Regions from separate parts of the Methylobacterium sp. E-041 genome, predicted to be linked through region 1. Evidence: predicted binding sites of a transcription regulator. Region 1 holds the regulator's gene; the other holds the start of a gene.
The links. The regulator HrcA, encoded in region 1, represses chaperone genes, less so after heat shock. The targets are predictions, from matches to a motif close to GTTAGCACTCNCNNNNNGNGAGTGCTAAC.

Region 2: a site for HrcA is predicted at 2,054-2,082, ahead of groES (co-chaperone GroES). Genes of this name have one in related genera too.

Annotation. Positions count from the first base shown of each region.
Region 1 covers NZ_JAKSYQ010000218.1:7,026-14,206, forward strand. The annotation lists gene MKK70_RS20115 (EamA family transporter) at 1-181, opposite strand, end outside; gene hemW (radical SAM family heme chaperone HemW) at 410-1,588, opposite strand; gene rdgB (RdgB/HAM1 family non-canonical purine NTP pyrophosphatase) at 1,638-2,270, opposite strand; gene rph (ribonuclease PH) at 2,267-2,980, opposite strand; gene hrcA (heat-inducible transcriptional repressor HrcA) at 3,129-4,223, shown strand; gene MKK70_RS20140 (DUF1236 domain-containing protein) at 4,410-5,255, opposite strand; gene MKK70_RS20145 (MFS family transporter) at 5,500-6,849, shown strand; gene MKK70_RS31130 (glutathione S-transferase N-terminal domain-containing protein) at 6,880-7,181, opposite strand, start outside.
Region 2 covers NZ_JAKSYQ010000157.1:46,970-54,150, reverse strand. The annotation lists gene groL (chaperonin GroEL) at 1-1,614, opposite strand, end outside; gene groES (co-chaperone GroES) at 1,698-1,985, opposite strand; gene MKK70_RS14675 (magnesium transporter CorA family protein) at 2,196-3,197, shown strand; partial or broken gene MKK70_RS14670 (endonuclease domain-containing protein) at 3,207-3,559, opposite strand; gene glyS (glycine--tRNA ligase subunit beta) at 3,777-5,939, opposite strand; gene MKK70_RS14660 (DUF3828 domain-containing protein) at 6,081-6,527, opposite strand; gene MKK70_RS14655 (glycine--tRNA ligase subunit alpha) at 6,524-7,181, opposite strand, start outside.

The DNA of each region.
Region 1 (7,181 bases):
GCAGGGCCGAGACCGGCCCCATCGCCCCGAGCCGCATCGCCCAGATCACCGCCGCGTAGGCCAGCAGCGAGGCGGCGCCCCCGCCGACGGCGCGCGCGACCGCGGCGGGCCGCCCGCCGAGGGCCGCCGATCCGCGCGTCAGCAGGAGCCAGAGCGGAAACGCGCGGTGGACGGTGACCATCGCCGCGGTGTCGAAGACCTGGCAGCTCGACCGCGACGGTGATGAGGAGCCCGAGCCCGCCGACTGTGAAGTTCATCACGCTGATTGGTCCAGAGCCGGTCGGCGCCGCCGCGCAGCAGCGTGTTCCACCCGGCATGCAGCAGCGGCGCGAGCAGCACGAGGACGATGACGGTCGGTGTCATCGCCGGCTCACGGATCGGCTTTCGACGCGCGCGGAGGCGTACGGCATCACGCCGCGAGGCTCGCGACCACGGCGTTGAGCACCGGAGCGCCGCGCGCGGTCGCGGCGATGCGGCCGCCGTCGAGCCGCGCCACGAGGCCGTCGCCGATCAGCGCCGCGACCCGCGACCCGTCGAGCGGGCGGCCCTTGAGCGCGGCATAGCGCGCCGGGTCGATGCCCTCGGACAGGCGCAAGCCCATCATCAGGAACTCGTCGCCCTGGTCGGCGCCGGCGATCGTCTCGGTCTCGGCGATGCCGTGGCCGTCGCGCTCGACCCGGGCGAGCCAGGCCTCCGGTGCCTTCTCGGTGACGGTGCCGAGGCGGCCGGCCTCCGTCACGAGACGGCCATGCGCGCCGGGGCCGATGCCGGCATATTCGCCGTAGCGCCAGTACAGCAGGTTGTGGCGCGACTGCGCGCCGGCACGCGCGTGGTTCGAGATCTCGTAGGCCGGCAGGCCCGCCCGGTCGCAGACCTCCTGAGTCACGTCGTAGAGCGCGCGGGCGGTCTCGTCGTCGGGCGGCACCAGCCGGCCGGCGGCGGCGAGCCCGTAGAACGGTGTGCCGGGCTCGATGGTGAGCTGGTAGAGCGAGAGGTGCTCGGCCGCCCGGCCGATCGCCTCGGTGAGCTCGCGCCGCCACGCCGCGGCGGTCTGGTTCGGGCGCGCGTAGATCAGGTCGAACGAGCTGCGGTCGAACGCGCCCTGCGCGACCCGGATCGCGGCGAAGGCCTCCTCGGCGCTGTGCAGCCGCCCGAGGCTCTTGAGCGAAGCGTCGTCGAAGGCCTGGACGCCGAGGGAGACGCGGTTGACCCCGGCCGTGCGGTAGCCCCGGAAGCGCCCGGCCTCGACGCTGGTCGGGTTGGCCTCCAACGTGATCTCGGCGCCGGGCTCGACGCCCCAGGCTGCGGCGATGGCATCGAGGATGCCGGCGACCGTCGCGGGCTGCATCAGCGAGGGCGTGCCGCCGCCGAGGAAGATGCTCGAGACGGTGCGGCCGGGGGTGCGCCCCGCCACGTGCGCGATCTCGGCGCGGAAGGCCGCGAGGTAGCGCGCCTCGTCCACCGGCGCGTGGCGGACATGGCTGTTGAAGTCGCAATACGGGCACTTCGAGGCGCAGAAGGGCCAATGCACGTAGACGCCGAAGCCCGCATCGCGGGTCGGGTGGTCCGGGCCTGAACGGTCGGTCATCGCACGCGATGTGCTCGCGTGCGCGCCGTTTGGCAATCGCCCGATCCGTTCAGCCCGGCCGGCGCAGGCATGCGGCGGCGAGCTTCACGAAGGCGCGGGCCCGATGCGAGAGGGCGTCGCCGGTCTGCCAGTCGACCCCGTGCTTCTCCTCCGACGCGATCTCGCCGAAGGTGCGGTCGAAGCCGTCGGGCCGGAACATCGGGTCGTAGCCGAAGCCGGCCGTGCCGCGCGGCTCGACGAGGTCGCCGAAGACGCGGCCCTCGAACAGTTCGGTGTGGCCGTCGGGCCAGGCCAGCACCAGGGCCGAGACGAAGTGCGCCCTCCGGTCGCTCGCCCCGCGCAGGTCCAGCTCCGCGAAGATCCGCGCCATCGCGCCGGAAAAGTCCTTGGACGCCCCGGCCCAGCGGGCGGAGAACAGCCCGGGCGCCCCATCGAGCGCATCAACGCACAGGCCCGAATCGTCGGCGAAGGCCGGCAGGCCCGCGGCGTTGGCGGCGGCGACCGCCTTGATCGCGGCGTTCTCGGAAAACATCGTGCCGGTCTCGTCGGGTTCCGCGAGCCCGAGCTCGCCGGCAGAGACCGCCTCGACGCCGAAGGGCGCGAGCAGCTCGCGCATCTCCACCAGCTTGCCGGCATTGTGGGTCGCGATCACGACCCGGCCCGAGAGGATGCGGTGGCTCATGCGATCGCCTGCTTCTGGAGGGCGACGAGGTCGGCGACGCCGCCCTTGGCGAGCCGGAGCAGCGCGAGCAGCTCGTCCTCCGAGAACGGCTTGCCCTCGGCGGTGCCCTGAACCTCGACGAGGCCGCCGGTGCCGGTGATGACGAAGTTGGCGTCGGTCTCGGCGCCCGAATCCTCGGCGTAGTCGAGGTCGAGCACGGCGGCGCCCTTGACGATGCCGCAGGAGATGGCGGCGACGTGGTCGCGCAGCGGGTCGACCGAGATCATCGAGCGGGCGCGCATCCAGGCGAAGCACTCGTGCAGCGCGACCCAGGCGCCGGTGATCGATGCCGTGCGGGTGCCGCCGTCGGCCTGGATCACGTCGCAGTCGACGGTGATCTGCTTCTCGCCCATCGCCGGCAAGTTGGTGACGGCGCGCAGAGATCGCCCGATCAGCCGCTGGATTTCCTGCGTCCGGCCCGAGGGCTTGCCGGAATTGACCTCGCGGCGGGTGCGCTCGTGCGTGGCGCGCGGCAGCATGGCGTACTCCGCCGTGATCCAGCCCTTGCCGGAGCCGCGTAGCCAGTGCGGCCCGCGCTCCTCCAGCGAGGCGGTGCACAGGACCCGGGTCTCGCCGAAGGTCACGAGGCAGGAGCCCTCCGCGTAGCGGGCGACTGAGCAATCGAGCGTGACCTTGCGCAACTCGTCGGCCGCGCGCTTCGAAGGCCGCATGCGGCGTTCTCCTGATTCCCGAATTCGAGCGGGGTGCTTAGGCTGCGCCGCCACACGCGGCAACCCGAAGCGCCCGAGCGCCGTATGAGAAGCTCATGGATTGATCCGCAGGCTTTAGCGGGACACAATCATCGGCCAGGAACCGCGCGTGACCGAGTTTTCCCGACCCTTCTCCCAACCGCCGCAGGCGCAGGCCCTCGCCGCGCTGAACGAGCGTGCCCGCGAGATCTTCCGGCAGATCGTCGAGGGCTATCTCTCCACCGGCGAGCCGATGGGATCGCGCAACCTCGCGCGCATCCTGCCCATGACCCTGTCGCCGGCCTCGATCCGCAACGTGATGTCCGACCTGGAGCAGTCCGGGCTGATCTTCGCGCCGCACACCTCCGCCGGGCGCCTGCCGACCGAGCTGGGCCTGCGCTTCTTCGTCGACGCGATGCTCGAGCTCGGCGATGTCGGCCGCGAGGAGCAGGAGCGGATCGAGGCGCAGATGCGGGCGGCGGCCTCGCGGCACACCTTCGATTCGGCGCTGGCCGAGGCGTCGAGCCTGCTCTCGGGCATCTCGCGCGGAGCCGGCGTGGTGCTGACGACCAAGACCAACGTGCAGCTCAAGCACATCGAGTTCGTGCGGCTCGATCCGGCACGCGCCCTGGTGGTGCTCGTCTCCGACGACGGCTCGGTCGAGAACCGCCTGCTCGACCTGCCGCCGGGCCTGCCGGCGAGCGCGCTGCAGGAGGCGTCGAACTACCTCAACGCCCGCCTGCACGGCCGCACCCTCGGCGGCCTGCGCGCCGAGATCGAGGCGGGTCGCCAGGCGATGAAGCGCGAGCTCGACGCGATCACCGAGCGCCTGGTCGATGCGGGCCTCGCCGTGTCCGTCGGCCCGAGCGAGGCCCGCCAGCTCATCGTGCGCGGGCAGGCCAACCTGCTCGACGACCTTCGCGCGATCGAGGACCTCGAGCGGATGCGGCTGCTGTTCTCGGACCTCGAGACGCAGAAGGACGTGATCGACCTGCTCGCCCGCGCCGAGGGCGGCGACGGGGTGCGGATCTTCATCGGCTCGGAGAACAAGCTGTTCTCGCTCTCCGGCTCGTCGCTGATCGCGGCGCCGTTCCGCGACGGCTCGCAGACCATCGTCGGCGTCGTCGGCGTGATCGGCCCGACGCGCCTGAACTACGCCCGCATCGTGCCGATGGTCGACTACACGGCGCGGGTCGTCTCGCGGATGCTCGACCGCGGGACGTAGGGCCGGGGCCGCTCGCCCGATGCGCCGCCGCGCCCCTCGGTTGGCGCGGAATGTCGGCCCGCGAAGCACATCGGGAGAGGGGGAGCGCCGTATCCGGACGACGCACCCGCCTCTCCCGACCCTTGCCGCCACGAGGCACACCCTCCCCCGCAGAGGAGGGAGGGCAGGCCGGCGCGGGTTTTCGCCTCAGCCGCGGATCACGTCCACGATCTGGTAGGTGTCCGGATCGACGATGACGATGTCGTCGTCCACGAGGACGTAGCTGTAATCCTCGTATTCCGGTGCCAGCTCGACGATCGCCGGCGGGAGGCGGTGCAGTTCATAGCTGCGGGCGATCGCCGTGCCGACGGTGAGCGCGAAGGCGCCGGCCGCCAGGCGCGGCACGCCGCTGCGGAACAGGTCCTGGCGGAACCGGGTGCGCTCGGCGCCGCCGAGACGCCCATAGGCGCCGCGGGCCTCGCCGCCGCCGCGCGGACCGCGGGCGCCGCGATCCGGACGACCGTCGCGGTCGCCGCGGGCACCGGGGCCGTCGCGATCGCCCCGGCCGTCACGGGCGCCGGGACCATCACGGTCGCCGCGTCCGTCGCGCGCCGCCGGACCGTCGCGATCCCCGCGGGGGCCGCCGGTCTCGTTGCGCCCGGGGCCGCCGCGCTCGTCGCGGGCGCCGGGCTTACCGCCGGGGCCGTCGTCGCGCATCGCACCGCCGCGTTCCGCACCGCCCGGCGCCCCGCGATCGGCACCGCCGCCCGGCCCGCCGCGCTCGGCCGCGCCGCCCGCCGGGCCGCCGGCGTCGTTCCCGCGCATCGCGCCGCCGGCACCACCGCCAGCACCGCCGCCAGGGCCTGCACCGCCGCGCATGCCACCGCCGGCGCCGCCGCCAGCACCGCCCGCCGGTCCGCCGGCGCCGCCGCCCGGTCCGCCGCCGCCGCCCGGCCCGCCGGCACCGCCGCCGGGGCCGCCCTGGCCGAAGGCCGTGGCCGTGCCCAGCACCAGCACGGCGGCCGTCACCGTTCCGCGAAAGATCTTGTTCATGGCGCTCGATCCCGTCCCGTTATTGTTGAAAGGCCACGTCCGTCGCCGACCGACGAAGTCACCGCCCCGAAACGGTACAGTCCCGAAAAGCGTTCCGTCGGAGCCTGCCGCTCGGAGACGACGTGACACGGGCGGTGGGCATCCTCGTTCGCGCGCCCACGCGGCCTAGGCGGTCCCGGTCCCCGCCTGTAACGTCGCCCGTATCAAGAATGCGCCGTCCGAACGACGGAGACAGGGAGCCAGCATGTCCGACTCGATCGGGATCGCGCCAACCGCCGAAGACGTGGCGGCCGACCGCAGCCGCCGCATCCGGGCGATCGTCGCCTCGTCGTCCGGCAACCTGGTCGAGTGGTACGATTTCTACTGCTACGCCTTCTTCGCGATCTACTTCGCGTCGTCGTTCTTCCCGAAGGGCGATTCCACCAGCCAGCTTCTCCAGACCGCCGGCATCTTCGCCGTGGGCTTCTTCATGCGGCCGATCGGCGGCTGGCTGTTCGGGCGCATCGCCGACCGCGTCGGGCGCCGGACCTCGATGGTCATCTCGGTCCTGATGATGTGCATCGGCTCGCTGTTCATCGGCCTGCTGCCCACCTACGAGACCGTGGGCGCCGCAGCCCCCGTGCTGCTGCTGCTGGCGCGCATGCTCCAGGGCCTCTCGGTCGGCGGCGAGTACGGCACCAGCGCCACCTACATGAGCGAGGTCGCGCTGAAGGGTCAGCGCGGATTCTTCGCCTCGTTCCAGTACGTGACGCTGATCGGCGGCCAGCTCCTGGCCTCGCTGGTGCTGATCGTGCTGCAGTTTGCGCTCACCGAGGCGCAGCTGCACAGCTTCGGCTGGCGAATCCCGTTCTTCCTCGGGGCGGTGGCCGCCATCGTCGCCCTCTACCTGCGGCGCTCGCTCGCCGAGACTGCGGGCTCCGACAAGGAGAACGCCGGCACCTTCTCCGAGCTCGCCAAGCATTGGCGCGCATTCTGCGTGGTCCTGGCCTACACCGCCGGCGGCTCGCTGGTGTTCTACACCTTCACGACGTACATGCAGAAGTATCTCGTCAACACCGCGCATTTCGACAAGGGCACGGCCTCGCGCACGATGACCGCGGTGCTGCTGGTCTACATGATGGTCCAGCCGCTGTTCGGTGCGCTGTCGGACCGGATCGGGCGCAAGGCCAACATGCTGCTCTACAGCGGCCTCGGCACGCTGATGGTGGTGCCGCTGATGACCGCGATCGGCGCGACGCAGGACCCCTACGTCGCCTTCGGCCTGATCACGCTGGGGCTGCTGGCGGTGAGCTTCTACACGGGGATCAGCGGCATCGTGAAGGCGGAGCTGTTCCCGACCAAGGTCCGCGCGCTCGGCGTCGGCCTGTCCTACGCCCTCGCCAACGCCACCTTCGGCGGCACCGCCGAATACGTGGCGCTGTGGTTCAAGGAGGCGGGGATGGAATCGAGCTTCTTCTGGTACGTCACCATCCTGCTCGCGATCGCCTTCGTCGCCTCGCTGATCATGCCGAACCCGAAGGTCCACGGCTATCTCGACGGTGACGGCACGGTGGAGGAGGCGCTCGGAGGCAAGCCGCGCCTGGCGCGGGCCTGAGCCCGGCCCTGCCGTCGCGCGGAATGCCCGTCAGGCCGTCCGGGACCGGTTCTTGAGCTCCATGTTCTCGCGGTAGAGGGACTGGAGGTTCTTGAAGACGCCGCCGAGATAGGCCTGGTAGGTCGGCAAGGCATCGGGCGCGACGCCGGCGCGCCCCGCGAAATGGGCGACGATGGCATCGGATTCGGTCGTGAACCGGCCGGGCGCAAGCTCGGCCGTCGGGAAGGTCACCGTCTCGACCGCCGGCGCGAGCCGGCTGCGGATCGACGTCTCCGCCGCGTCGCCGGGGACGAACTCGCGCAGGTCCGCCCGATCCAGCTGCCCGGTTTCGA
Region 2 (7,181 bases), on a different contig from region 1:
GCCGCCGCCCATGGGGGCGCCGCTGTCCTTCTTCGGAGAGTCGGCGATCATGGCTTCGGTGGTGACGAGCAGGCCGGCGACCGAGGCCGCGTCCTGCAGGGCGGTGCGCACGACCTTGGCCGGGTCGATGATGCCGGCCTGGATCATGTCGACGTACTCTTCCGTCTGGGCGTTGAAGCCGTAGGACTCGGAGCTGGTGTTGTCGGTGATCTTGCCGACGACGATGGAGCCCTCGACGCCCGAGTTCTGGGCGATCTGACGGATCGGGGCCTCGAGCGCCTTCAGCACGATCTTGATGCCGGCCTGGACGTCGGGGTTGTCGCTCGAGAGGGCGGCGACCGCCTTCTTGGCGCGGAGCAGGGCGGTGCCGCCGCCGGGGACGATGCCCTCTTCCACCGCAGCGCGGGTGGCGTTGAGCGCGTCGTCGACGCGGTCCTTCTTCTCCTTGACCTCGACCTCGGTCGCGCCGCCGACGCGGATGACCGCGACGCCGCCGGCGAGCTTGGCCAGGCGCTCCTGGAGCTTCTCACGGTCGTAGTCCGAGGTGGTCTCCTCGATCTGCGCCTTAATTTGCCCGACGCGCGCCTCGATGTCGGCCTTCTCGCCCGAACCGTCGATGATCGTCGTGGTCTCCTTCTCGATGCGGATCCGCTTTGCGCGGCCGAGCATCGGCAGGGTGACGTTCTCGAGCTTGATGCCGAGATCCTCGGCGATCATCTGGCCCTGCGTGAGGATCGCGATGTCCTCGAGCATCGCCTTGCGGCGATCGCCGAAGCCCGGCGCCTTCACGGCCGCGACCTTCAGGCCGCCGCGCAGCTTGTTGACCACGAGGGTGGCGAGCGCCTCGCCCTCGATGTCCTCGGCGATGATGACCAGCGGCTTGCCGGTCTGCACCACGGCCTCGAGCACCGGCAGCATCGCCTGGAGCGACGACAGCTTCTTCTCGTGGATGAGGATGTAGGGGTCCTCGAGCTCGGCGACCATCTTCTCCGCGTTCGTGATGAAGTACGGGGACAGGTAGCCGCGGTCGAACTGCATGCCCTCGACGACGTCGAGCTCGGTCTCGGCGGTCTTGGCTTCCTCGACGGTGATGACACCCTCGTTGCCGACCTTCTGCATCGCGTGGGCGATCATCTCGCCGATTTCCTTGTCGCCGTTCGACGAGATCGTGCCGACCTGGGCGACCTCCTCGGACGAGGCGACCTTCTTGGAGCGCGCGATGATGTCCTTGACCGCGGCGGCCGTGGCGAGGTCGATGCCGCGCTTCAGGTCCATCGGGTTCATGCCGGCGGCGACGTACTTGGCGCCTTCGCGGACGATCGCCTGGGCGAGCACGGTCGCGGTGGTGGTGCCGTCACCGGCGATGTCGTTGGTCTTCGAGGCCACTTCGCGCACCATCTGGGCGCCCATGTTCTCGAACTTGTCGGAGAGCTCGATCTCCTTGGCGACGGTGACGCCGTCCTTGGTGATGCGCGGCGCGCCGAAGCTCTTCTCGATCACGACGTTGCGGCCCTTGGGGCCGAGCGTCACCTTGACGGCATCCGCGAGGATGTCGACGCCGCGGAGCATCTTGTCGCGCGCGTCGGAGGAGAAACGAACGTCTTTCGCTGCCATGTGCAGGATTCCTTTTCGTTGGTGGAGAAGCCCCAAGACCCGGGCGGGCCTCGAAGGGCGGTTACGTCAGGTGTCCGAAGACCTCAGGCGACGACGCCCATGATGTCGGATTCCTTCATGATCAGGAGATCCTGACCGTCGATCTTGACCTCGGTGCCCGACCACTTGCCGAACAGGACGCGGTCGCCGGCCTTGACGTCGAGCGCGTTGATGCGGCCGGCCTCGTCGCGGGCGCCCGAGCCGACGGCGACGATCTCGCCTTCCTGCGGCTTCTCCTTGGCGGTGTCGGGGATGATGATGCCGCCCTTGGTCTTCTCTTCGCCTTCGATGCGGCGGACGACGACCCGGTCGTGCAGCGGACGGAACTTCATGAGCTGCCCTCTTGTTTGAATTCGCAAATCGGCGTTGATGCCGCGGAGACCCGCGTCCAACCCTGGCCGTTAGCACTCATGGAAGATGAGTGCCAAGGCTGCGGGCGAGATAGCGGCGGCCCCTTGGCGAGTCAAGTCTGTCGCACCCCGCGGCAGCCGTCGCGCGCCGGGTTTCTCCCCTCATCGCAAGCGCCGACGGAATTCCTTTTCATGCTCAGCCTGCACGGCCCCGAGGGCGCGCTCGCGCCGAGCGACACCGGCGGCCGCGCCGCCGTCCCGACCCAGACCGTGTGGATCGACCTCAACGATCCGACCCCCGAGGAGGCCCGGGCGGTGGAGGAGGCCACCGGCATCCGCGTGCCCTCGCGCAAGGCGCTGTCCGAGGTCGAGAGCTCCAGCCGCCTGCGCCGGCTGAAGAACGGCCTGTCCCTCTCGACGCCGATGGTGACCTTCGAGAGCACCGACTCGCTGCTCAAGCCGCTCGGCTTCGTCCTGACGCCGGACCACCTCGTCACCGTGCGCTTCCACGAGCTGCGCGCCTTCACCGAGGTGCGCAAGCGGATCGACGAGGGGGAGGTCGCCAAGACCGGGATCGAGGTCTTCCTGCTGCTGATGGAGGAGCTGGTCGACAGCCTCGCCGATGCGCTCGAGGACATGGGCGCCGAGCTCGACGGCCTCTCGACGCGGATCTTCGACTTCGACGTGCGCGCCCGACCGTCGAAATCCGACGAGAAGGCTCCGCCGCGCCGCCGCGACCTGGCGCTGAAGCGCATCCTGCGGGGCATCGCCCGCCGCGGGAAGGTGCTCGGCAAGATCCGGGCGAGCCTGCTCGGCCTCGAGCGCATCGTGCCCTTCGTCGCCGGAGCCTGCGAGCAGGTGCTGGCCCAGGAGGAGACCGATGCACGCTTCGAGACGATCCGCCGGGACATCGAATCCCTCGACGAGTTCGAGACCCGGCTCTCGGAGAACGTCCAGTTCCTCCTCGACGCGGCCTTGGGCCTGATCAACATCGAGCAGAACAACGTCTTCCGCGTCCTCACCGTCGTCTCGGTGGTCGGCGTGCCGCCGACGCTGATCGCGTCGATGTACGGGATGAACTTCAAGCACATGCCCGAACTGGATTGGGCCTACGGCTACCCCTACGCGCTCAGCCTGATCCTCGCGAGCGCGATCATCCCGATCGTGGTGTTCCGGATCAAGGGTTGGTTCTGAGGCGGCGCGTCACAGGACATCGCGCCGCTCGATCGCGGCGAGGATCGTCTCGCGGACGCCGTCGAGGTTTTCGTCGATCTCGGCGTTGGCGATGCGGACGACCTCGAACCCGCATCGTCCGAGCCATTCGGTCCGATCGGCATCGGACGCGATCGCGGCCTGCGATCCATGCGTCGCACCCACGACCTCGACGACGCGCTTCGCCTCGATGAGGCGAAATCGACGACGTAGCGACCGATCGGCCATTGCCGCCGGAACTTGCGCCCGTTCAGCTGCCGATTGCGGAGGACGCGCCAGAGCCGTGCCTCCGCACCGGTCTGCGCCGCCCGCAAACTCTTCGCACGCTGCGTCGGGTTCGACATGCCATGACCTGACCTCACACGCCGACGCGACCTCGCGGATGCGCGACGCACACCCTCTCCCGTTCGGGAGAGGGTTGGGGTGAGGGGACAGGTTCATCCGGAGAAGGCGCACCCCTCTCCCTGTCCCTCTTCCGGACGGGAGAGGGGACCCGCGCTTCATCCTATCGGAAGTGTAGATCGTCCTGCCCTTCTCGCCCTGGGAGAAGGGACCCGGGGTTCAGCCCACGATCGCCGAGAAGTCTGCGACTTCTCGGGTTGCGGCGCGCAGCGCGTTGAGGAGGGCGAGGCGGTTCTCGCGAAGCGCCGCGTCGTCGGCGTTGACGGTGACGTGCTCGAAGAAGGCGTCCACCGGGGCGCGCAGGTGCGAGAGTGCCCGCATCGAGCCGGCAAAATCCTCCTTCGCGACCGCCGCCGAGGCCTCGGCCCGCGCCGTCGCCATTGCCTCGGCCAGCGCCCGCTCCTCGGGCTGGCCGGCGGCGGCGAGCGCCGCATCGGGCTCGGCATCGTAGGCGCGGCCGTCCTTCTTTTCCTCGATGCGCAGGATGTTCGAGGCGCGCTTCACGCCGGCGAGCAGGTTCCTGCCGTCCTCGGTGTCGAGGAAGGCGCCGAGCGCCTCGACCCGGCGGACCACCATCAGCAGGTCGTCCTGGCCGGGCAGCGCGAAGACCGCATCGATCAGGTCGTGGCGGGCACCCTTGTCGCGCAGGTAGACCTTGAGGCGGTCGGCGAAGAAGGCCAGCAGGTCGGCGACGCGCTGGGCCGACGGGCTTCGGTCGGCCTCGCCGTCGGTCTCGACGATTGCGGAGAAATGGAAGCCGGCCGAGCCGAGATCGTCCTCGCGGATGCTTGCGGGCTCGGCGGAGGCGGCCGGCGCGCCGCGGGTTTCCGCGATGGCGAACTGTCGGTTGGCGACGCTCGAAAGCGGCAGCCGCAGGGACCGCTCCAGCGTGGTCCGGATCACCCCCAAAGCAGCCCGCCGCAGCGCGTACGGGTCCTTGCTCCCGGTCGGCTTCTCGTCGATCGCCCAGAAGCCCACCAGCGTGTCGAGCTTGTCGGCGAGCGCCACCGCCACCGAGACTGGATCGGTCGGCACGCGGTCGCTCGGCCCGACCGGCTTGTAGTGCTCCTCGATCGCGGCACAGACGCTCGGGTTCTCGCCCTGGAGCGCGGCGTAGCGGGCGCCCATCAAGCCCTGCAGCTCGGGAAACTCGCCGACCATCTCGGTGACGAGGTCCGCCTTGGCGAGCCGCGCGGCGCGCTCGGCGAGGTCGGCATCGGCGCCGACGAGGGAGGCAAGCTCACGCGCGAGCGCCGCGATGCGCTGCACCCGCTCGCCCTGCGTCCCGAGCTTTTCGTGGAACACGATGGTGTCAAGCTTCGGCAGGCGGTCCGCGAGGCGGATCGCCTTGTCGGTCTCCCAGAAGAACTTCGCGTCCGAGAGCCGGGCGCGGACCACGCGCTCGTTGCCCGCGGTGATCGCGGCGCCGCCGTCCGTGGCGACGAGGTTCGAGACCAGGACGAAGGCCGGCGCCAGCGCGCCGCCGGCGTCGCGCACGACGAAGCATTTCTGGTTGGCGCGGATGGTGGCGCGCACCGCCTCGCCCGGGATGTCGAGGAAGCTTTGGTCGAAGGTGCCCATCAGCACCACCGGCCATTCGACGAGGCCTGCGACCTCCTCCAGCAGGCCCTCGTCCTCCACGAACTCGAGGCCGCGGGCGAAGGCGAGGTCGCGGGCGTCGTGCAGGATGATGTCCTTGCGCCGGTCCGAATCGAGCACGACCTTGGCGCGCTCCAGGCTCCGGACGTAGTCGTCGAAGCGACGGACCTCGATCGCGCCGGGCGCCAGGAAGCGGTGGCCGTAGGTGGTGGTGCCCGACGTGATGCCGCCGACCTCGAACGGCACCAGGTCCGGCGTCTCGGTCTCCGGGCCGAAGGTCGCGACGATCGATTGCAGCGGGCGCACCCAGCGCAGGGCGCCCGCCTGCGCCGAGGCCGCCCCCCAGCGCATGGATTTCGGCCAGGGGAAGCTCTTGATGATCGCCGGCAGGACCTCGGCCAGCACGTCCAGCGTCTCGCGGCCGGGCTTTTCGATCACCGCGAGGTAGAACTCGCCCTTCTTCGGGTCGATGATCGTCCGCGCCTGGTCGAGGCTCGTCAGCCCGGCGCCGCGCAGGAAGCCCTGCACCGCGGCGTCCGGCGCGCCGACCTTCGGTCCGCGCCGCTCCTCGCGCAAAGCCTCGCCGCGCGCGGGCAAGCCGGCGATGTGGAGCGCCAGCCGGCGCGGGGTCGCGAAGGCCTTCGCGCCGTCGTAGAGGAAGCCGCGCTCGACCAGCGCGTCGGTGACGAGCTTCTTCAGGTCCTCGGCCGCGCGCCGCTGCATGCGGGCCGGGATTTCTTCGGAGCGGAGTTCGAGCAGCAAATCGGGCATGGCCGCGGGAATAGACGCCCGCTCCGCGTCCGTCGAGACGGAGCGTGCGGAGAGGCGCGGGATGCCGCCGCTGATCTGCGCGTCGCGCTCGGGCTAGGGCAGCTTCGCAGATAGGATCGTCACGAGATCCCAGGTTTGCGCCGTCGTCGAGCGCACGTCGGCGATCAGCCAGCGCCCGTTCTCGCGCACGAGATCGTAGCGCAGGTCCTGCGGCGTGCCGTTGTGGAAGGTCGCCTGCACCTCCGCACGCGCGTCGTCGGATGCGAGCATGGTGAGCTTCAGGGTCTTCTCCCAGTTCGCCTCCGTGTCCTGCCCGTTCACGTAGAAGGCGAAATCCAGTCGGCCGACCTCGTTTCCGGCCTCGCGCCGGTCCCGCTCGTAGAGCGAGCGCAGGCGCGCCGCATAGAAGCCGACCGCGCCGATATCGTCCTTGGCGTAGAACGCGCGCACGGTCTCGACCGGGTCGGTGGCGGACTGGGCGAAGGCCGGAGCAGCGCCGAGGGCGAACAAGGCCAGGGTGGCGAACGCGAACCGGTTCATGCCGCCGCCGGCGCGCCGCCGGCCTCCGTGAGCAGCCAGGCCGCGCCGCAGGCCTTGGCCAGCTCGCGCACCCGCAGGATGTAGCTCTGGCGCTCGGTCACCGAGATCACGCCGCGGGCGTCGAGCAGGTTGAAGACGTGGCTCGCCTTGATGCACTGGTCGTAGGCCGGCTGAACCATGCGGTGGCGCGTGCCAGCGCGCTCGGGAGTGCCGGCGTCGAGGTAGAGGCGGCAGGCCTTCTCGGAATCGGCGAACTGGCGGAACAGCATCGCCGTGTCGGCTGCCTCGAAGTTGTGCCACGAATACTCCTGCTCGGCCTGCAGGAACACGTCGCCATAGGTGACCTTCTCCGCGCCCGCCCCGCCGTTGAAGTTCAGATCGTAGACGTTCTCCACGCCCTGCACGTACATCGCCAGGCGCTCCAGCCCGTAGGTCAGCTCGCCCGCGACCGGTGCGCATTCGAGGCCGGCGACCTGCTGGAAGTAGGTGAACTGGCTCACCTCCATGCCGTCGCACCAGCATTCCCAGCCGAGACCCCAGGCACCCAGCGTGGGGCTTTCCCAGTCGTCCTCGACGAAGCGGATGTCGTGCAGGGCGAGATCGACGCCGATCGCGGCGAGCGATTCGAGGTAGAGCTCCTGCAGGTTCTCGGGG